3 regions of the Priestia sp. SB1 genome follow, and region 2 is predicted to be linked to each of the others. Evidence: riboswitches for the same ligand, from Rfam matches in the RefSeq annotation. Region 2 holds a riboswitch; each other region holds the start of a gene.
The links. Region 2 has a riboswitch for ZMP and ZTP ahead of WKH56_RS16035 (phosphoribosylaminoimidazolecarboxamide formyltransferase). Riboswitches for the same ligand answer to the same signal wherever they lie in the genome.

Region 1: it holds a riboswitch for ZMP and ZTP, as region 2 does, so the genes downstream of both, WKH56_RS16595 (phosphoglycerate dehydrogenase) here and WKH56_RS16035 (phosphoribosylaminoimidazolecarboxamide formyltransferase) in region 2, are expected to answer to the same signal.
Region 3: it holds a riboswitch for ZMP and ZTP, as region 2 does, so the genes downstream of both, WKH56_RS14185 (APC family permease) here and WKH56_RS16035 (phosphoribosylaminoimidazolecarboxamide formyltransferase) in region 2, are expected to answer to the same signal.

Annotation. Positions count from the first base shown of each region.
Region 1 is NZ_JBBJSS010000004.1:273,787-281,299, forward strand. Features, by position in the region: gene WKH56_RS16565 (GH25 family lysozyme) at 1-1,009, opposite strand, end outside; gene WKH56_RS16570 (HD domain-containing protein) at 1,236-1,784, shown strand; tRNA gene WKH56_RS16575 (tRNA-Ala) at 1,891-1,962, shown strand; gene WKH56_RS16580 (hypothetical protein) at 2,080-2,229, opposite strand; gene WKH56_RS16585 (DUF6143 family protein) at 2,939-3,481, opposite strand; gene WKH56_RS16590 (hypothetical protein) at 3,760-4,212, opposite strand; gene WKH56_RS16595 (phosphoglycerate dehydrogenase) at 4,346-5,545, opposite strand; ZMP/ZTP riboswitch at 5,714-5,792, opposite strand; gene htpG (molecular chaperone HtpG) at 6,003-7,513, shown strand, end outside.
Region 2 is NZ_JBBJSS010000004.1:171,842-179,354, forward strand. Features, by position in the region: gene WKH56_RS16015 (biotin transporter BioY) at 1-528, opposite strand, end outside; gene WKH56_RS16020 (class I adenylate-forming enzyme family protein) at 682-2,115, shown strand; gene WKH56_RS16025 (GNAT family N-acetyltransferase) at 2,102-2,560, shown strand; gene WKH56_RS35145 (YxiF family protein) at 2,756-3,055, shown strand; gene WKH56_RS16030 (YitT family protein) at 4,194-4,775, shown strand; ZMP/ZTP riboswitch at 4,831-4,909, shown strand; gene WKH56_RS16035 (phosphoribosylaminoimidazolecarboxamide formyltransferase) at 4,958-6,124, shown strand; gene WKH56_RS16040 (cysteine hydrolase family protein) at 6,255-6,833, opposite strand; gene WKH56_RS16045 (cysteine hydrolase family protein) at 7,060-7,513, shown strand, end outside.
Region 3 is NZ_JBBJSS010000003.1:716,941-724,453, forward strand. Features, by position in the region: gene ppc (phosphoenolpyruvate carboxylase) at 1-2,019, opposite strand, end outside; gene WKH56_RS14170 (acyl-CoA thioesterase) at 2,413-2,922, opposite strand; gene WKH56_RS14175 (hypothetical protein) at 3,114-3,251, opposite strand; gene WKH56_RS14180 (DUF5105 domain-containing protein) at 3,382-4,428, opposite strand; gene WKH56_RS14185 (APC family permease) at 4,608-6,203, opposite strand; ZMP/ZTP riboswitch at 6,260-6,338, opposite strand; gene WKH56_RS14190 (cupin domain-containing protein) at 6,725-7,324, shown strand.

The sequences.
Region 1 (7,513 bases), 100 kb from region 2:
TAGTTCTGAAATTCTCTGTTACATTCGCATACTTGTAGACTCCAATATCCTTCTTCGCTTTTACTTGAAAAGAATATTTATCTCCGAGTGAAGTAACCTTTGGTAATGATTCTTCTATAGGATTACTTACACCCTTAAGCAATTCCATCATTTTAGCTAATGTTTTCTCATCAGCTTTTCCAGTTGACGTTAATCCATACTTTTCTTGAAAAGCTTTAACAGCTGCAACAGTTTCACTGCCATATTGGCCATCGGTTCCTTGCTGGGAAAGCTCAAATCCTAATTTAATTAAGTTTTGCTGCAGTTCTTTTACAGCTAGTCCGCTATCACCTTGCTGCAATTGTGCTGAGGGATTATTATTATCCACCACCGTAATGCCTGTATTAATACTATTAAAGAAGTCCAGATCCATTTCATTGATATCAACATTGCCGTTAATTCCTTTTACTTTTCCTTGATCTGTATATTGGAACATAGCCCATCTATCCCAAATGGCCGTATCACCTGGATTAGTAAATCCCTTGGAACGGTTACTTCCACTGTAACGAGCTATCCATAGCGGATATCTTGCCACGGCGCTTGTAAAATTGGATTTAATAAAACTATACCCGGTGTAAAGAATAGGCGTAATACTTGTTTTCCTTTCAATATATTCCATCCATCTAACTGCAAAGGCTGTGACCTGCGCTTTTGTTTTCCCTTTATTTTCTTCCAAATCTAAGCAATGAGGCAAATCAACCTTCATGCTGCCTAATTTATTTAAAAAGAAATTAACTTCCGCAATAGGATCATTATCAGCATGAGCAAAGTGATAAAAGCCTACACGTAGACCTGCATTTTTTGCTCCTATATAATTATCATATGATTTTTTATCTAAGAAGGTTGTACCTTCTGTTAATTTAATATACGCGCCTTTTACCCCATCCGACGCCACTTTTGCCCAATCAATTGTTCCGTTGTGATGAGAAACATCAATGACCTTAATATTTTGATTATTACGGTTTTGCATTGCTATCACTCCTTCATACAAACTATGAATAAAAAAGGAAATGGCAACTGATACAGGCCTATTAAATAGATATTAGGCTTTATAAAAAAACGTACAATAAGAAGGGCTTTTGGTAGCCTTACCTTATTATAAGAAATGAATTTGTGCAATTTCATAACGTTAGGAGAGCTATATTCGTTTATACTAATAATATGAATATATACTGTATAAAAAATGGAGGAATATGATGTCTTTAATAAAAGAAGCACGTAGGTATGCAGAACATGCTCATACCGGCCAAGTGCGTAAGCTGTCTGATAAACCTTATATCGTTCATCCTATTAACGTAGGTAATATTTTAGAAAAAGCAGGTTTTAGTGAAAAAGTAATAGCAGCAGCTTATCTGCATGATGCTGTAGAAGATACAAGTGTAACACTCGAAGAAATTGTACAAAGATTTGGCTTAGAGGTAGCAGAGATTGTTGAAGCTCATACAGAAGACAAATCCAAAAGCTGGGAAGAACGTAAACAGCATACAATTCAAATTGTGAAAACTGGTTCTTTTGAAGTGAAATCTTTAATTGTAGCAGATAAATTAGACAATTTACGGTCTTTAAAAGAAAGCTACGATCAGCAAGGAGATACAATTTGGAATAGTTTCAAAAGAGGATTCGAAAAACAGAAATGGTACTACGAGTCCATCAGCAAATACGCTGAAAAAGGATTGGAACCAAGCCAAATTCCAAGTTTTTTTAATACGTACAAACAAGAAGTAAATGATTTTTTTAGAAGTTAATATTCATATGAAGAAATTAGAAAACACTGAAAATAACTATTGCGAACGCGCGTCATACGTATTAAAATATAGTAGAGTCAACAGGCAATAAAGACTCTACATAAGCGGGACTGTAGTTCAGTGGGAGAATACTTGTCTGGCAGACAAGGGGTCGTGGGTTCGAATCCCATCAGTTCCATAAAACCAGTCGCATCAAGAGTTTAAAACACTTTAAAACTCTGCCGGATGGAATAGGTGTAATACTATTTCATCTGACCTCTTCATGATTTCCATGAAGAGGTTTTTTATTTTCTTTTTACGATTGATCCTCATGATTTTTATGATTATTCTTTTCACTGCTCCTGCTTACAATTTCTCTAAGTTCGCCCTCGTCGCCTTTTGCATTGATGATTTCAAAAAGCTGATTCAGCCCTTCACTTGTTTCATCGTTTGGTTCTTTGCTCATTTTATCCCCTCCTTTTGCTTCTAGGATGCCCATTTTTTTCGCATTGTTTCATATAAAAAGCAATTTATCAATATTAATTGGCCGTAAAAGTATACCTTTACGACCCTTATACAATTACTGTTTATACAGATATACTCAATCAATTCTTTAAATTTTGCAGGGTTTTATAGGGTTTCTAATACTCATCTATAATAAAATGATCATCACAAACTTCGTTAAAATCGTTCTCTTCTTGGAGATCTCCTTCTTTATCTTTAGATATCTCGGTTTCTTGTGTAAATAGTCTAAAAACCTTGTTTAACATTGTTTCACCTCGTATCTTTCATTAATACATTCAGTATGATTCATTTATATGAAGCCAGTATGAATTGAAACGTAAGATAATGTGAATGTAGACATGAACGTGAGATGTTAAGCATGCTTATATCCTGGACAAAAAAGTTACTTCATTCTACTTATGTATTATCGCTTTGCTTCTTGAGTCCTCAACTTCTTTAAATACTGTTCAAATCGCTTGCGTAATCGGAATTATACGTTTGCTTGTTTTTCTTTAGTTATATCCACAATCAAACGAAAAAACGCAAGCTATAAAAAAGAACTTTGGATGCTACTGCAAAGTTCTTTTCATAAACACTTACCGTTTGTTAAGAACTGTATTAAATATGAAATAGCTCATACACTTCTCATACAATCGCTAAGACCTATTCAGTTAACAGTCCTTCTTACGTTTTTTCTCAAACCATCCATATGCAATTTCAGCTTCAATTTCTTTATTTCCTGGAGAAACTAAGAAAATAACGTATGAACCGTTGTTTGGAAAGATAAATTTGCCGTCTTCATCACTTACTAATGTACTTTTCGGCGGAACAACACGGTTAAATACGTTTACCCCTTTAGTAGGAAAGCCTTTTACCATTTCTACAAATTTAATTTTCCCTTTTGGTTTTGAACGTAGTGTAGTATTTGCTGGACTCACATTATCTGAAGTTGTTCCTTTTCCAGGGGGGATAGAATTAAACCAAATTTCAGCAGTAAAAGGTTCGTTTGAATAGTTAGTGATAGTAAAAGCATTCACAAATAAATCTACTCCGGAGCCGGAAGGGTTCACTAATCCGCCCGAAGCGTTTCTATTTCCATCAAAACGAATAGGCTCAGTTTGTCCAACAAAATAGTCTCCTTTTAACGATTGATATAAAGGATTAGGTATATTAACGGATTTAATATACGGTTTGCTCGACTCGTAATTTGACATACAATCGTCTCCTTTCTGGACTATATTTTAGGAGTTTTTTCTGTAAATGCTTGGACACATGCATATATAAATATATTTAATCTCTATATAAACGCAAAAAGATAGACCCGGTACTGAGCCTATCTTTTTCTATCGTTTTTACAAAAAATTTCCCCTTGGCCCTTTCCTTACTAATGCCTTCGTCGACTGCTGGTGTATAAACGGATTGTTTTTTTGACTTTATATTGCGATGTTTATTTAATATTCCCACAATCACTTATTCTTAACATAGTAATCATCTATTCTTTTACGGTCATAAAATGAAGAATTTTAATCTTTTTTTCGCAATATTCAACGATATCATAACAGGTTGTGAGGATATCATGTCTAGACAGTTCTATTTCATCCAATACAAACTTTGAAAGCTGCTTTTGCAGAACCTCCAGCTTTTTGCTGTCTTCTTCATCGATCCACAGTCCTTCCGTAATACATACATCTGCTAGTTTGTTAATAGATTGGGCCGTCCAGTTTAAGCCGGCTGAAGAAACGGTTATTGTCAGTAAATCATTTTTTATAGCTAAAATAACCTGACACACATGAGTATAGGCATCAACTTTCTTTTGGATAAATGCTTTGCGAAGCTCTTGCTTGTATTGCTCTTTCGACATCGCTATAGCTACGACAGACGTAATGAAAGTTCCTGCCAGCGCGATGAGTGACCCTATCAAAATCCCTATCATTTCTCCTGACAAAACGTTCACCTCTTTAAAGGTATTTCTATATGCTATGGGACTGAAGGAAATGATATGAGGATAAATACCATGTAAAAACAGCCCTAACTTAGAAAAGTTAGGGCTGAAACACTAAAATATGATGATAACCAAATTAGATAATACGACTTGTAATAATCCCTTCAATTTGACCAATTTTTTCTTCTAGCTCAGGCACAATCTCGTCACTTACTTGATTGTCAATATCGATCATTGTATACGCATATTCACCGCGGCTTCTGTTCACCATATCTGCGATGTTTAAATTGTAGTTTGAGAATACTTGCGTAAGCTGTCCTACCATATTCGGCACGTTGTGATGGAAAGCAGCTACGCGTTTTTTCCCAGTGTAAGGTAGAGATGCATTCGGGAAGTTCACTGAATTTTTAACGTTTCCTGTTTCTAAGAAATTTTTCACTTGACGTGCTGCCATTACCGCACAGTTTTCTTCTGATTCTTGAGTTGATGCCCCTAAATGAGGAATTGGCACAACATTTTTCATGTTCAAGACATTTTGATTTGGGAAATCTGTAATATATCGACCAACTTTTCCACTTTCAAGAGCAGCTTTCATATCTTCTTCGTTTACAAGCTCACCGCGTGAGAAGTTCAAAATATGAACATCAGGTTTCATGATGCTAAACGTTTCTTTATTGAAAACACCTTTTGTGTCGTCCGTTAATGGAACGTGAACCGTAATATAGTCAGATGCTGCAAATAGTTCTTCTAGAGACATTGCACGCTGTACGTTGCGAGACAAATTCCAAGCTGTATTAACAGAAATGAATGGATCAAAACCAATTACGTCCATATCTAAATCAAGCGCGTCGTTTGCTACAAGAGCACCAATTGCACCTAAACCAATAACGCCTAATGTTTTACCTTTGATTTCTTTTCCAACAAACTGTTTTTTACCTGCTTCAACTAACTTAGGAATTTGATCACCTTGGCCGTCTAATCCTTTTGTCCATTCAACTCCAGCAAATAAGTTACGAGAAGAAGCCATAATTGTAGTTAAAACCATTTCTTTTACTGCGTTTGCATTAGCTCCTGGCGTATTAAATACAACGATACCTTGCTCTGTGCAAGCGTCCACCGGTATATTATTAACCCCTGCTCCAGCTCGTGCAATAGCTTTTAAATTTTGGTCAAATGCCATGCTGTGCATGTTAAAGCTACGCACGACAATCGCATCTGGATTTTCGCTGTCGTTGTCAATTTGATAACCTTCTTGATTAAAAACATTTAGACCTTTTTGTGCAATGTTGTTTAATGTTTTGATTGTTTGTACTTTTTCTAATGTTAATGTGCTCATTTTGTACTCTCCTCTGATTATCATCGTAGTTTTACATGTTTTTACCTTTGGATAAAGGAACTTCATTTTTAATTTTTTTAAAAGTCTGGTTTTTTAGCCTACATGTCTGATAACTTCTATATCCTCTCCCCCTAAACAGAAAGAGGTAAGAGATATGTATTAATCCCTTACCTCTGCCCAGGCGAACGGCTACGTCACTATATGCTTCCTCACGGTTATCCGCGTTTCGCCAGTCACATATAGTCTTTGAAATTAAGTATATTCTAGCAAACTCTTTCAGAACGTTCAACCTTTTTTTAAAAGTTTGCTTTTTTCAGTCAAATTTTTAATCTCTTTAGTGAATCTCCTAATATATTGACAAATATCCTAATACATGTTAAATAAAAAGAGTGATTAGCACTCTATCCACTCAAGTGCTAATTATTTTATAAGCCCTATTTGGAAAGGAGAACTTCTTATGTCAAAAAAAGAATTCAAAGCCGAATCAAAGCGATTATTAGAGATGATGATTAATTCCATCTATTCTCAAAAAGAAGTATTTTTGAGAGAACTTCTATCAAATTCAAGCGATGCAATCGATAAAATTTATTACAAAGCCTTAACAGACGACTCCTTGCGTTTTAACAAAGAGAGCTATTACATAAAAGTAACACCAGATAAAACTAACCGTACCTTAACCATTACGGATACTGGAATTGGCATGACGCAAGAAGAGCTTGAAAGCAGTTTGGGCACAATTGCGAGAAGCGGTTCTCTTGCGTTTAAAAACGAAAATGAAACAAAGGACGGGCACACGATTATCGGCCAATTCGGTGTTGGGTTTTATGCAGCGTTTATGGTGGCAGATGTCGTAACAGTGATTAGTAAAGCGTTAGGCAGCGATAAGGCTTATAAATGGGAATCTACTGGTGCCGATGGTTATACAATCGAACCGTGCGAAAAAGAAACGGTTGGAACTCAAATCATTTTAAAAATTAAAGAAAATACAGAAGATGAAACATATGATGAGTATCTAGAAGAATATCGTTTAAAAGAGATCATTAAAAAGTATTCAGACTTTATCCGCTACCCAATTAAAATGGACATAACGGAAAAACGTCCTAAAGAAGGTTCTGATAACGAGCTAGAAGATTATACAGAAGAACAAGTTATCAACAGTATGGTACCGATCTGGAAGAAAAGCAAAAATGAGTTGACTTCAGAAGACTATGAGCAGTTTTATTCAGAAAAACGCTACGGATTTGATAAACCGCTCGCTCACCTCCATATTAATGTGGATGGAACGATTCGCTACAATGCCATTTTATTTATTCCAGAAAATAGTCCATTTGACTACTACTCAAAAGAATTTGAAAAAGGACTTGAACTGTATTCAAACGGCGTCTTAATTATGAATAAATGTGCAGATCTTCTTCCAGACTACTTTAGCTTTGTAAAAGGTATGGTAGATTCTGAAGATTTATCTCTTAATATTTCACGTGAAATTTTGCAGCAAGATCGCCAGCTTCAGCTGATTGCCAAAAACATCGGCAAGAAAATCAAAAATGAGTTAAAAAGTTTGCTTAAAAACGAACGTGAAAAGTACGAGAAGTTTTATGAATCATTTGGCCGTCAGCTAAAATACGGCGTTTACAGTGACTTTGGCAGCAACAAAGATGTATTAAAAGACCTGCTTTTATTCTATTCTTCTACAGAGAAAAAGCTCGTAACACTAGACGAGTATGTATCACGCATGCCTGAGGATCAAAAGTATATCTATTATGCATCAGGAGAATCGTACGACCGCATTGAAAAGCTTCCTCAAGCAGAATTAGTTGCAGATAAAGGGTACGAAATTCTGTATTTTACAGAAGATATCGATGAATTTGCGATTAAAATGTTAATGACGTACAAAGAAAAAGAATTTAAGTCTGTTTCAAGTAGTGACTTAGGGATTGAAGCAGAAGAAGAACAGCTCAATGAGTCTGA
Region 2 (7,513 bases):
TACCGCTACTGCTTTTCGAACTTTTGTAATTAAATAAGCCGCGACCACTGCTTTTATACAGTCACCTGGAAGGTAAACGAAGCTTAGCTGAAGGGATTTTAGAAATGGAATGTGAAGCTGCATTGCCTGTATAGGAATGCCACATGCGTATACTAACACAATCCCAAATAACACATTGACAGCAAAAACTTTTGCAACCGTTACATTTTTTAACTTTGTTAACGTCCAGCCAATAAAGAAAGCGGCAAACACATAGCCAATGATATATCCAGCACTCGGACTCAAAAATACCCCAATTCCTCCGCGTCCTCCAGCAAGTAAAGGAACGCCAGCTGCTAGCAAACATAAAAAGAGAAATTGACTTAAAGCTCCTAATCTAGCCCCAAGAATTCCCCCCGACAGCATAACACCCATAGGCTGAAGAGTAATTGGAACGGGTGTAAAAGATAAAAAAATAGGAGGGACAAGTCCTAGAACTCCCATTATAGCTGTAAATAATGCAACGTACGTCATATCTTTTGTTTTCATCGTAAACCTCCGCTATGTATGATAAAACATGACTATCGTATCTTATTAAACTTAAATTAGTCAACTTAATTTTTATTAAAGTTTACATTTTTCTTTTCTCAAACCCGTATTTACGGTACACTAAAAGTAAAATAAAAAGGAGCTTACGGAGTAATGAATCGAATTGAAGAACTAGTTTTTAATCAGTGTCAACAAACGCCGGACAGACTCGCACTATCGGATTCTGTTAATAAACTAAGCTACGGTCAAATGTGGGATCATGTATGCAAAGCTGAAAATCAGCTGAAAGAAAAAGGGATGGAAAAAGGAGAGCTCGTTGCGTTAAGTATGTCAAACAATGCAGAAGCTGTTGTGTCATTTTTAGCGATTTTAAAAGCGGGTGGAATTGTGCTGCTTTTACATAATGAGCTAACAGATGCTGAAGTAGATACCTATTTTTCTATTCAATCCCCGAATTGGCTATGGAAAACATCTTCTTTAACTAACATAACAAAAGAAAAACCAATCCTGCCTATACGGCAAGTGAATGCACTGTCCGATCTATTTTTATTTGGATTTACCTCTGGATCAACAGGGAGACCGAAAGGATTTGTAAAATCGCATCATTCTTGGTCTTCATCATTTCAAGAATGGTCGGACGTATTTTCTTTACAGAAACATGAAAAAGTACTTATCCCCTTACATATTTCGTATTCCGCGCAGCTTTATCCGGTTTTGCATGCGCTTTGCAGCGGCATGCATGCTATCATGCTAGAAGCGTTTACACCTTCTGCTGTGTTTAACAAGGAAGCTAGCTGTATGTCTATTACACCCGCGTTAATTTCTCCTTTGCTTCGGTACATACAAAGCAGACCGAAAGAAAAACGACTTTTGCCAAACACCGTAATCTCAGTAGGAAATAAATTATCGCCTTCCGTTCGAAAGAAATTTTCACGAGCGTTTTCTAACTCCTCTCTTTATGAATATTACGGATCTTCTGAAATGGGATTTGTTACGGTACTTTCACCAGATACCGCTGAAACGCTGCCTCATACAGTAGGCTATCCTATTGACAGTGTAGACGTTTTAATCCTGAACGAACGTGGAAAAGAAGTAGAAAAAGGAGACAAAGGAATACTGTTTGTGAAAACAACTCAAGCATTCGAAGGGTTTATTAGGGACAGCGAAGAAACGAACCGCTCATTTTTTAACGGATATGTTACATCGCATGATATTGCGGTTCAGCTTCCAGACGGAAACATTACCATCGTAGGAAGAGACAAAAATGTAATCAAAAGCAGCGGAAGCTTAGTATATGCTGAAGAAATTGAAGAGCTGCTACTACAAATACCGGGCGTTAGCGAAGCAGCCGTTTTTAGCGTAGCAGATGCTGAACGTTCAGAAGTCGTAGGTGCAGCAATTGTCTTAGAGAACATTTCTCTTTCTGATGTAAGACAAGCGCTGACAAAACGAGTATCCTCTTATAAAATCCCGCGCGTATGGAGAGTTTTAACGTCCTTTCCGCGAATGAAAAATGGTAAAATTGACAAAGCAACGATATACAGCTACTTTACAGAGAAAGAAGGGAAGACATATGATTTCATTTGAACCCGTTACAGCTGACACGATGTATATTGTGTCAGAGATTATCAATTCAAACGAAGCTTATAACGTGTTAGAAAACGGCAAGAAAGAGCGGAGGGAAGAAGAGCTTTTTAAAGAATATATGAATGAAAAAACAGACAGTTATTTTATAAAAGCCGACGATACATACGTAGGGGTTATTGATTACATGAAGCAAAATCCTAACGATGATCATCCGTGGATTGGAGCTTTTATTATTCATAGCGCCTATCACAATTTCAGTTTCGGAACGCAAGCGTATCTAGCGTTTGAAGACAAGCTAAAAGAAGAGGGAATTTCCGTTCTACGTCTTGGGGTTCTGTCTCAAAATCCTAGAGCCAAGCTGTTTTGGGAACGCCTTGGTTTTACCCAGTACGCCACTAAGCCGCTGCATCATAATCAAGTTAACTGCTTGGAAAAAGAACTGTAAGAAAATCCGTGGATTATATCCGCGGATTTTTTATTGTACTGGAATGCAAATGGAAGAGGTCCGTATTTTCACGTGGTAGATGGGTTAAATCCTTATAAAAAAGGTAGATATGATCAAAGAAGCACCCGTTACCCAGAAAATCGTTCAGGATACAAAAAGCGAGGGAAGAACAATAGATAACTATTTAAGAAAAGAATAAAAGTTGAATTAGAAGAATTTCAAAACAAAATAAAGGGTTATCTCAATCAAAAAGTTGTAATTTACAATGGTAGAAAACATGAACAATCTTTTAATTTAATAATTAAATTAAAAGATTTTTATGAAAACTTAGAAAGTGTATTATATTATACAGAAGCTAATAATTCTGAAGCTTATTTCTGGTTCATACTTATAAATGTTGATGAGAAATTTGGCATTTTCATCAGTGAAGATGAGTATGGAATGCACTCAATTTTCTATCAATTTTCTATTGGGGAATTGAATAAAGAAGATTAAATTACAATGTTTAATAAAAACTGTACCTTCGATTATTTTAAATCTAGGTGCAGTTTTTTTGCACTTATTGGTTTCCACATGATTAAGGGTGTTTTGTTTTAACGCACTATCAAGATTCGATTTGAATCCATCATTTTTTTCTAACAAGAACGTTCGCAAAGTTTTATGTGTTTTAGAGAACGTTCGTATAATATCTCAAAACTTAAACGAACGGTGAAAATGATAGATTTTCTATATAAATCAAAAGTTCGCAAAAGTATACTTTTACGGACAATATATTTAAATCTATTATAAAATGTTAAAGTAATTATTATCGTTAATAAAAAAAGAAAGCTACCCCATCGTTGCAGGACGGATAGCTTTTAGGGAATTTATATGTTTCTATTCATAGAAAAGTCTGAATAATTGTACAACAAATTTATAAATAAGGCAATATAGGACAACCTTGAGCATATTTATAAAAGGTGCACTTCTTATACATTAGTTTCTCATCCACCTACTGAGAAAACGTTGATTAATCAACAATGTATAAAAAGCTGCATACTCCGGAAAAAGGGCTCTTGGCAGAACCGTCCTGCATCAAGGGTCCTTTTTTATGGTGTTTTCCGGGAAGAGTGATGAGGGTAACTAAGAATGTATATTTTATACACCTTAAAAATAGAAAAAAACCTATCTCTTCCCAATCAAAAGAGGTAGGTTTTTTCTGCTCTATTGCAGTAAGGATTTTGGCTGATGCCTCACAGCATCTTGTGTAGTTTGTTCTGGTTACGATGTTTTAATTCATATAAAAAGCAAATAACCCTTGAATCAATACATCCAAGGGTTATCTACTAGTTCAATTTATAAGCACATTGAGGTCTCTATAAATCATATGCCTGTTTTTAAAGTCCTATGACTTTTTGTCCTTTTTTAAAAAAACTACCTGAAAATAGAAAAAAACACTGGGACTAACAGTAGTTTGCTCAAATGATAAAAAAGTATTCAATTTAGGCAAGTTACCTAATAGAGAATGAGAACATATAGTGTAGTCAGAATACTTTCGGCTCTGAATCCGTATTTTTTAAAGCTTCCCTGATCTATAAAATTAAAAAGTATTCATGACAACTAGCTAAAGCTTATACATATAGTAAGAGATAAATTGACTAAAAAGGTGATTATTATTCGGAAAATACCGGTTGTTCTAGTCGGAAGTTTATTGTTAAGTATAGGAATTAATGGATTTTTAGTTCCTCATTATTTGTTAGATGGAGGAACAATTGGGATTGCTCTCATCCTTCACTATTATTTTGAATTTCCCACAGGTGTGATGATTATTATTTTAGGTTTTCCATTATGCTGGTTTGCTTGGGTTTATGAAAAAACTTATTTTTATAATAGTTTTTATGGATTAGTCATTTCTTCTCTATTGATTGATTGGTTAGAACCTATTAAAGACCAGTTTCAACTTTCTGTTTTTCCTAGTGTGATCCTTGGAGGAATATGTATTGGGACGGGGATTGGTCTTATGCTTCGATATGAGACAAGCACTGGAGGAACAGATTTACTAGCCCAACTTATATCAAAAGCTTTTTCTTTGAATATAGGAATCGTCATTTTAATTATAGATGGTTTTATCATAACAGCAGGGCTTCCTTTGTTAGGACCTAAAACGTTTCTTTTTTCATGTTCGACAATTTTTATAGGTGGAATCACGACTTCGTTACTTACTAAAAAAGAATAATTTGGATAAAAGTATTGTTAAAATTACTTTTATTATGTAAAATTTTCTTATAAAACAGACTATGTGTTACTGGCGTAAACATGGAGGACCATGAGGAAGCACATAGATAACGGCCGTACGCCTGGGCAAAGTATTTGAATATGAGTTCAAATACTTTTTTTATTTAGAAAGGAGATTTTTTAGTGAAAGAAATTTGTTTACGATATGGGATGAATCCAAATCAAAGTGAAGCTAACGTTCAGAATGCTGAGAACACGCCTATTAAAATTTTAAATGGAGAAGCGAGTTATATTAACTTTCTAGATGCATTAAACGCTTTTCAACTGGTTCGGGAGCTTCGACAGGCTACTGATCAACCTGCAGCTGCATCTTTTAAACACGTAAGTCCAGCAGGTGCAGCTGTGTACTCTCCACTAAATGAGACACTTACTGAATCCTATTTTGTTGAAGGCCTAAACCTGTCTCCTTTAGCGATTGCTTATGCAAGAGCGCGTGGGACAGATAGGATGTCTTCATTTGGAGATTGTGCTGCTTTTAGTGATGAAGTAGATATAACTGTAGCTACTCTCCTCAAAACAGAGGTTTCTGATATGATTGTTGCACCAAGCTACACCCAAGAAGCATTAGAGATTTTGAAACAGAAAAAGAAAGGAAAATATCTAATTTTAGAGATTGACCCAAACTATGTGCCTGATCCAATTGAAAAAAGAACGGTATTTGGCATTACTCTAGAACAACAAAGAAATGATGTACAGATTGGAAAAAAAGTTTTTAATCATATTGTTACGACTCAATGTGATATTCCTGATCATGCAAAGAGAGACCTTCTTGTTGCTCTTATTACATTGAAATATACACAATCAAACTCTATTTGCTTCGCCTTAGATGGCCAAACGATTGGAATTGGTGCTGGACAACAGTCCCGTATTCACTGTACAAGGTTGGCGGCTGAAAAAGCTGATAAATGGTGGTTAAGACAACATCCAAGAGCTCTTAACATGAAGTTCAAAGAAGGCATTTCTCGTGTAGAAGTTAATAACGCAATTGATGGATGGCTGAATGATGATATTACTGAGGTAGAAAATGAACAATGGAAACAGTGTTTTGAAGAGGTCCCTGCTAGGCTAAGTAAGAGTGAAAAACAAGAATGGCTAAAAGGATTAAAAGGCGTTTCATATGCATCTGATGCTTTTCTACCTTTCCGTGATAATATAGATCGTGCAGCTCAAAGTGGCGTTAAGTATGTGATTCAAACAGGAAATTCTTTACGAGATGAACAAGTTACACAGGCAGCAAATGAATATGGAATGATTATGGCGCATTCAGGCATACGTGTATTCCATCATTGAGATATGAATTCAATATAATTAGCCCAATAGAGCCAATACCTTATAGGGGAACTGGCTCTTTTATGACCTTTCCAATAATTTGTGTGTCGTTAACTAACTCTGTATATTGTATATAGTTAAAACAAAAGTATTAAGCCTTTATTTCTTCGCCTGAATTTTGGATTAATTCTTTTGTGGTTAAAACTGTAGCAAACTCATTGTCTAAAGTAGCTAATGACACATTATGTATTTGTTCAGCTGAATAATACGTATTGTCTGCCCCTTTTATTGCAAATGCAGCCGTTGCATCTGAAACTAAGTACGTTTCAAATCCTAAATTACCACTCATTCGAGTAGTAGTTGAGACACAATGTGGGGTTGTTAACCCTACTATTACAACCTTTTCTATTTGGTTTTCTTTTAAATATTTTTCAAGTCCAGTTCCTATAAATGCACTATTTACTTTCTTTTTAAAAATGGGTTCATTTTCAGCTGGGACTGCAATATCTTTAAAATCTGAACTTGGTTTACTAGGATGAAAAATAGAATGGTCGTTATCAGATAAGTGCTTAATATGTATAATTGGGTATTTCTTTTCTCTCCATGTCTTTAGCAGAACTTGAATATTGTCTTCAGCATTGGGATTATTTCTTATTCCCCACTTTTCATCTTCAAAAGCCCTTTGAACATCGATAATAATTAAAGCCGTATTGCTGAAATCTTTTCTCATATGTAATTCTCCTTAACTCTTTTCTACATATTTTAACATTTATGTTAGATTGGTGAATTAAAAATAAGAATTTTATTTAAGTATGTAAACTTCCTAGAAGCAATATTATATACACTTCGAAGAAGAATAGATTTCATAAGTTCAAGCTATATAATATAAGATTTTAATTTGATATAATATTATTTTGAATTTTTTACCACAAAAATCAATAGGGGGATACAATCAAATGAGTAAAAGAAAGGCTTTGTTGCTTGTAGATGTTCAAAACATTATGTTTTCTTATGAAGGTGGGTCTTTATGGAATGAACAGCAAGTACTTAAAAATATTATTTCTCTAAGGGAAAACGCGCACAAATCTAATATACCAATTATCTATATACAACATACAGACCCCAGTTCTGATAGTATGCTTAGTGAAGGAAAAGTCACATGGGAAATCCATCGGGATGTTCGCCCTCTACCAACAGACACAGTTATTCAAAAATCTTCTTGGGACGCATTTTATCAAACAACTTTACATAAAAAACTGCAGGAACTTGAAATCGAAAAATTAGTCATTGCAGGTATGCAAACTGAATTTTGTTTGGATACTACTTGTAGAAGAGCATATAGTTTAGGGTATAAAGAGAATATCTTAGTAAAAGATGCCCATAGCACATTTGATACGGCTGCGCTTTCAG
Region 3 (7,513 bases), on a different contig from region 2:
TGTAAGAAGAGCTGAGACCGCTTGTTCAAGGCTTCGGTAAGCAATGTCATATAAAGAGTATCTAGAAGAAAGAACTTCTCCTTGCTCTGTAATTTTAACACCGTCTCCTAGCGTCTCAACAGGCTGAGATAAAATGCTTCGGTTTAACGGGCCTCCTCCTCGGCCTAGTGAGCCGCCTCGGCCATGGAAAAACTTCAGACGAACTTGATACTTCCTCGCCATATCGTGAATTTCCTGCTGCGCTTTGTAGAGCTTCCAATTAGCGGTAAGCGTTCCGCCATCTTTGCTTCCATCTGAGTAGCCAAGCATGATTTCCTGCAAATCCTTCTGTTTTCTTAAGTGCTCTCGATAAAAATCTAATTGAAATAGCTGTTCCATAATCTTAGGACCTGCTGTGAGATCATCAATCGTTTCAAGCAGCGGAGCTACATTTAACTTGCTTTCAATGCGGCCATCTGCATGAAGGCGGTAAATACCCGCTTCTTTGGCAAGTACCATGACTTCTAACAAATCACTTGCAGACTGCGTCATACTGATTAAGTAGACTTCAATAGATCTTTCTCCAAATTCTTTATGTGCTCGATGTATCATGTTAAATACTTCAATTACTTGCTGCGTTTCTTTAGAGTAATTCTCTACAAACGATAGCACAGGTCTTGGGTCTTGAAGAACTTTCCCTAGCAGCTCAACTTTTTTCTCTTCTGTTAACGCTGAATAATCTTCAGCTAAAGAAACAGCATGGAAAATTTCTTTGATTGCCGCTTCGTGTTCTCCGCTGTGATTACGGATATCAAGCGTTGCTAAATGAAATCCAAACAGCTCAACTTGGCGAATTAATTTACACAAGCTTTTCAGCTGATAATCTTGAGGCTGATGCTTTTGCAAGCTATCTTTGATGAGAAACAAATCTTGTAAAAGTTCTTCCGACCTTTGATAACCTGCTTCCGACTCTCCAACTAAATTTAATTTATGAAGCATAATCGTAAGCTTGCAGCGATATACTTCGTGTTTGATTCTCCATCGCTTTTTCTCAGGCAGCAGCGATATTTCTTGATTAATAGAATCAAGAAGATTATCTGAAACTGCGACTCTTTTTGTAGACTGACTTAACCTTTGTCTCAATTGAGTAAGCGACTCTTTATATTTACGAATAGCTAACTTCCTTTGTTTGACAAGCGTTTGCCACGTTACTTTAGGAGTTACGTTTGGATTTCCATCTCGGTCTCCGCCAATCCATGAACCAAATCGAAGAATATTAGGCACTTTCCAATTTTCTTCGGGGTAATTCTCCTGCAATGAATTTTCCAATTCCTGATGAAGTTGAGGAAGCACTTCAAATAACGTTTCATCAAAATAATATAATCCATTGGATACTTCATCCATTACGGTTGGCTTGCGATCTCGCAGTTCATTTGTTTGCCATAAAATTAACACTTCGCTAAACAGTCTTTCTTCAATTTCTGTACGTTCACGTTTTGTTAACGTTGAATTATCCAAGTTTTTCAGAAGCTCAGCCATTCGTTTATGAATATCAAGGACACTTCGTCTAGTGGCTTCTGTTGGATGTGCCGTGATGATAAGCTCAAGTGATAAAGTTTGAAGCAAGTTAGCAATTACATCTGGCGCCACGCCATTATTTTTAAGCGAAACAACGGCGCTTTCCAATGAACCCGGCTGCATAATAGAATCTTCTTGCTGCTGATATTCCCGTCTGCGACGAATTCGATGATTTTGCTCTGCAATATTAACTAAATGAAAATAAACGGCAAATGCCCGAATAACCTGCGCGCGCATCGGCTGTTCAAGAGTAACGATTTCATTTTTTATTTCTTTATAGATGGCTTCATCTTTGTTTTCTCTAAGTGATTTTGCCACTTCGCGTATTTTTTCTACTTTGTTGAGCAGTTCTTCTCCACCTTGGTGAACCAGAACTTTCCCTAACAATTGACCGAGAAATTTTACATCACGGCGCAGGGCAGTGCTGCTGTTTTGTCTTTCTGCTGCTTCTACTGTTACCATTAGACACGACACCTTTCTTTATAAATGTTGTACTTTTTAAACTTTTTAGAAAATTATATTAAATTCATATTACCATGAACGAAAATAAATTTCATATAATTTTGTTTCCTCCTCTCGATTAGGAGGAAAGATTCATCAAATATAAAAAAGAGGATGAGGCATAACGAAATGAATCCAATCCTAAGACGAACAAATGGGATACATAAGCTGAACCGCTTGTGACACCGCAGTTGATTGGAAGACTTCACCTCTCCTTTCAATCAACTGCTAGAAAGAACGAAACAGCTGAAACCTACGTTCACCATAACAAAAAAAACGAACCACTAATCAAACGTGCTGATCAGTGGTTCGTTTTTCACTTGAGCTAAAATACTTTTCAGCCTCTCTTTTATGCTACCAAGGTTGTCCTAAATCCAACACTGAGGCTAGTTCATTGCTTTTTTTACGCACTTGTTTACGTGTGGCAGCACGATCTGCCCCCGTTTGAAACAGATATTTTTCTTCTTCTGTTTCTGGAATAAGCTCCGGTACTGCGCGGGGCTTTCCATCATCATCCATTGCCACAAAAGTTAAAAATGATGTAGCTGCAATTTGACGCTCCCCGGTTTTTAAATTTTCTTTAATCACTTTCACAAACACTTCCATGGATGAACGACCTGTCCATGATACGTATGACTCCAAACATACAGAATCCTGAGGCGTAATAGGGTGCAGAAAGTGAATAGAGTCTGCTGAAGCCGTCACACACTCTGTACGACTGTGACGATAAGCTGAAATGGACGCAATCATATCAATATCACTCATTAATTTTCCGCCAAATAAAGTATTGTGATTATTAATATCATTAGGGAAAATGCGGCTCGTTCGAACGGCCTTTGTATCTTTACAATAATTTGCTTTCATTAGTAAGAACCTCCATTGATGCCTATCATAATAAGAATAAAAGAATGAATGAACCTATACTAGCATATTTCGATAAATTTAGCTTTACAAAAAACTCGTTGATTTATTTACAGAAAACAAAAAAGAGGTTGAGACATAACGAAATAAATCCAATTGAAAGACGAACAAATGAGATACATGAGCTGTACTGCTTATGACACCGCAATTGATTTCCGTGCAAGGCTTCGCTTTCCGCGGGCGGGCGCTGAGCCTCCTCGTCGCTTACGCTCCTGCGGGGTCTCACCTGTTCCGCTTTTCCCGCAGGAGTCTTCGCCTTGCCCTCCAATCAACTGCTAGAAGGAACGAAACAAATAAAACGATATGCACCATCGCAAAAAAACGAACCACTCATCAAACAGATTGATGAATGGTTCGTTTTTTACTTGGGCTCAACTATTTTTGTCCTAGCCTCTTTTTTGTCTATCGAATGTAGCTTGATCCAAACGTTTTACCTAAAGAGTCACTGTATAGGTCACTTGACTTCACAGTCCATTTCCCATCTTCTTTCACCATAAAAATTCGTAGCGGACGACTTCCTTCTTTCGTTTCTAATTCATTTACAATATCTTTGAATTTAGAAGCCGCAAACTCTTCAGAGTGTTTTGTATCGTAATCTTTTGTTTCATCTGTATATGCTCTCTTAAGCTGCGATACGTATGAATATAAGTCTGATAAATTAACAGTAGTGTACTCCACTTCTACTACAGCTTTATTATTTGCATTGGCAATCACATTTGTCTTTACGCTTGCTTTTTCTTTCAAAACATCTTTATACATGTTAAAAAAATCTTTTTTTGCTTTATCGGTTAAACTATTAGAAAACGCACCTTTTAATTCCTCATTAAACGCTTTTTTCTGTTCTTCTCTGACAGCTGTTTTGTCCGCTGTTACATATTTATCATAATCTACATTTTCTTTGTTTAAGTAAAGAACTTCCGTGTAAGCTTGCAGAGCTTTTTCTGGGTCTTGCAGCTTATTATAGCTTTTCGCGTATTTCTTCGTATCCAGTGTTAATGTTACTTCGTCAATTTCTTCATCATAATCAGATGATTTTGGCTGAAGCCCAATTTTGTACTTTTTATCTTTTTTGACTTCAAAGACGAACATTAATTTTTTTTGCTTCCCAGCGCCAATCTTGTCAGATGAACTGCTTTCTAGTCCAAGTTCCCTACTGTTCACTCCCGTTTTTGGAGATAATTGTTCATCTCCTTCATATAAATACACACCGTCGTAATCCGATAAAGATATACTGTTTTTGGATACATTTTTTACTTTTAAATCAACTTTCAACAGCCCCTTTTCTTCACTTGTAGCTCCTTCATCACTATCTACTAAAATATAAGAAGCGCTGTCAATAGATGCTTCAATCGCCTTATTTTTAGCCGAAGTGGATCCTCCCGTTTCCTTAGAACTGTTACAAGCCGCTAATACTAGCATAAGTACAAAAACCAAAGCCAAAACATTCATTTTTTTCACAGCTGTCCAATCCCCTTTATTTTGTTTTTTTAGAACTTTATCCCAAATAAAGGTTCCCTCTGTGTAAATCCTTAAACCTTAAAATCTATGTTTTTTACAATATTTTGATAAAAACTAAGTCTAAATTCTCCATTTATCTAAATAAAAACACGAGCACCGGCTCGTGTTTTTTATTTAGATTTAAAATTTTCTTGATTGATTTGTTCAGCTTCTTTCATATATCGGTTAGATTTGCCACTTTTAATTCCCCAGTAATAAAAGGCTAATGATACGCAAGCAATCACTAGCATATCCCATCCGAAAGGTAAAATATTTTTGCCTCCGAATTTTTCGCTTCCTATGTAGGAAATAAAAATCATGCACGCTAAATAGATAAGCATCCAAGCCCCGGTTAAAAATTCTTTTTTAAAGCCCACCCATTTATTTTTCGCTTGGTAATAAAAATAAACTGGCAGGCCAATTGCCATAATAAAAATCACTTCACCTGTAAGTGGCCACCTTGCCCAGTAAAGCGTCAAAGAAGCAAAAACGAAGCCGCATGGCGCAATAACTGATGCCCCTTTTAAATAAAATGGACGGTAAAAGTGTGAAGCCGTTTTTCTTAATGTTATAAGCGCTACAGGGCCCATAATATAGGAGATAAGCGTCGCTACTGAGATCACTTCTGCTAAGACACCCCATCCTCTAAATAAAAAGAGAAACAAAAAGCAGGCTGCTAAATTTAGCCACATAGCTGGGCGCGGGACATTGTAAAGTGGATGAAGAGTACCAAATATCTTTGGCAAATATCCATTTTGTTGCATCCCGTATAACATTCTAGAAGTCGTTGCCGTATATGTAGCACCTGTGCCGGAAGGAGAAACAAATGCATCTGCGTATAACACGATTGTTAGCCAGTTAATTCCAAGCGCAATCGCTAAATCAGCAAAAGGAGAATTAAAATTCAAATGATTCCATCCATCCGCAATTGATGACGGACTTACTGCTCCGATAAAAACAATTTGTAATATAATGTATACAATTCCAGCAATAAAAATTGAACCAATTACAGCTACCGGAATCGATTTATTAGGTGACTTTGCTTCTCCTGCCATATTTACAGGACTTTGAAAACCATTAAATGCAAACACGATACCTGATGTTGCCACTGCCGTTAAAACACTCGCCCATCCGTAAGGTGCTACCCCATGCTCACTTGAAAAGTTCCCGCTATGAAAACCAGCAAAAAATAAAGCCCCTGCCGTTAAACCAGGAATAATTAATTTAACAATCGTAATAAATGAGTTTGCTTTAGCAAAGAGATTTACCGTCCAATAGTTCACAAAAAAGTAAATGAATAATAACAGAGACGCAACTGCCAACCCCTTGGACGTTAAAATGCCATTGTCTACTAATTCATGAGTCCAGCGAGCCCATTTCCACGGCCAAGTACTCATATATTGCACAGATGCAATAGCCTCCACTGTTATCGTTGAAGCGATTGAAATCCAGTTAGCCCAAGCAGCCAAAAATCCAATAAATGATCCGTGTGAATACTGAGGATATTTAACCATCCCCCCTGCTTGCGGAAACATCGCGCCCAGTTCAGCGTACGATAGGGCAATGGTCAAAATAACTACCATTCCAATAACCCATGAAAAAATAGCCGCAGGTCCTGCAATTTGAGCTGCTTTCCATGCTCCAAACAGCCATCCTGAACCGATAATCGAACCTATGCCTGTCATGGTTAAAGCAAATGTTCCCATCTTCCTTTGCATATTGCTCATCCAAATCTACTCCTCTTCCCTAGGAAAATAAAAAAAACACTTGCGAAATTTTCTCAAGTGTTTGCCCAGGCGCGCGGCTTATACGCTATATGCTCCCCCATGGTCATCCATGTTGCGCCAGTCACATATAGGAATATATTTTTTATCAGTATATAACATTCATTACTATTACTCAATACACAAAAATGTTTACATTACTTTTACAAAAGTAATTAATTATTCGTAAAATTCCGAATAAATACTCTTAAAATCTCTTCCTAATTACAAAAAACAACTAAAACTCTAACCTTGCTTATTATTTGATTCTTTTACTTCACGAGCATATCATCTTCTAAAAATTATATTAATATATATTATTCATTTACAAAATACGAATTAACATCTATATATCCATAGAATTCTTGCACTAGCCCCTTTACTTATATACAATATGAAGAAAAGATACTAAAGTAAACTGCCCACCACTTAGCTACGCTTGAAGTGGGAGACTTCTTTTGGGAAAACGTTAACACCTACATATCATGCACTTCGCAACGAATGAAGTACTTCGAGCAAACTTCTCTGTTTACGCAAGCAAAAAACAGGGAAAATTACGAAAAAAGATTGTTAGAGGGATGCTTATGAATTATGCAAATGTAAAAGTTCTTTATTTTGATGACGACGGAACCATTCCAAATCACCCTCGTCTTCCAGTTTTGTTGTATGAACATGTATTTATTAGTAAGAAAGAGAAAGTAGAGAGCATTTTTAATTCTCACAACTGGAAAAACAGCTGGGTAGGCGGCATATATGATTTTCACCATTACCACAGCAATTCTCATGAAGCACTAGGTGTAATTAGCGGATCTGCACGCTTAAAACTAGGTGGACATATGGGAGAAAATATCGTGGTGCATGCTGGGGATGTACTCGTACTCCCTGCAGGTACAGGACATATGCGTCTGCAGTCAACTGCTGATTTTAAAGTGGTTGGAGCTTATCCAGAGGGCATGGATTACAACTTACGAACAGGAAAACAAACGGATCGCCCTCACGTATTTGATGAAATTGCACAAGTACCTATTCCTACAACAGATCCTGTTTATGGCGACAAAGGACCATTGACAGAGTGGTGGAACTAGACAAGCACTTATTGTCTAGTTTTTTTATTTGCTCGTTTTTATAGCTTCCATAAATCTATATTTGAACATACAAATTCTTTTTCTTTAATGCAATAGCAATATACTTTATCTTATCGAGAAAACTACCTTTCTTCTTTTCCGTTCTTTTTTTGTTTCAAAGGCAACTGCGCTTAGGTTCTCCCCTGCTTT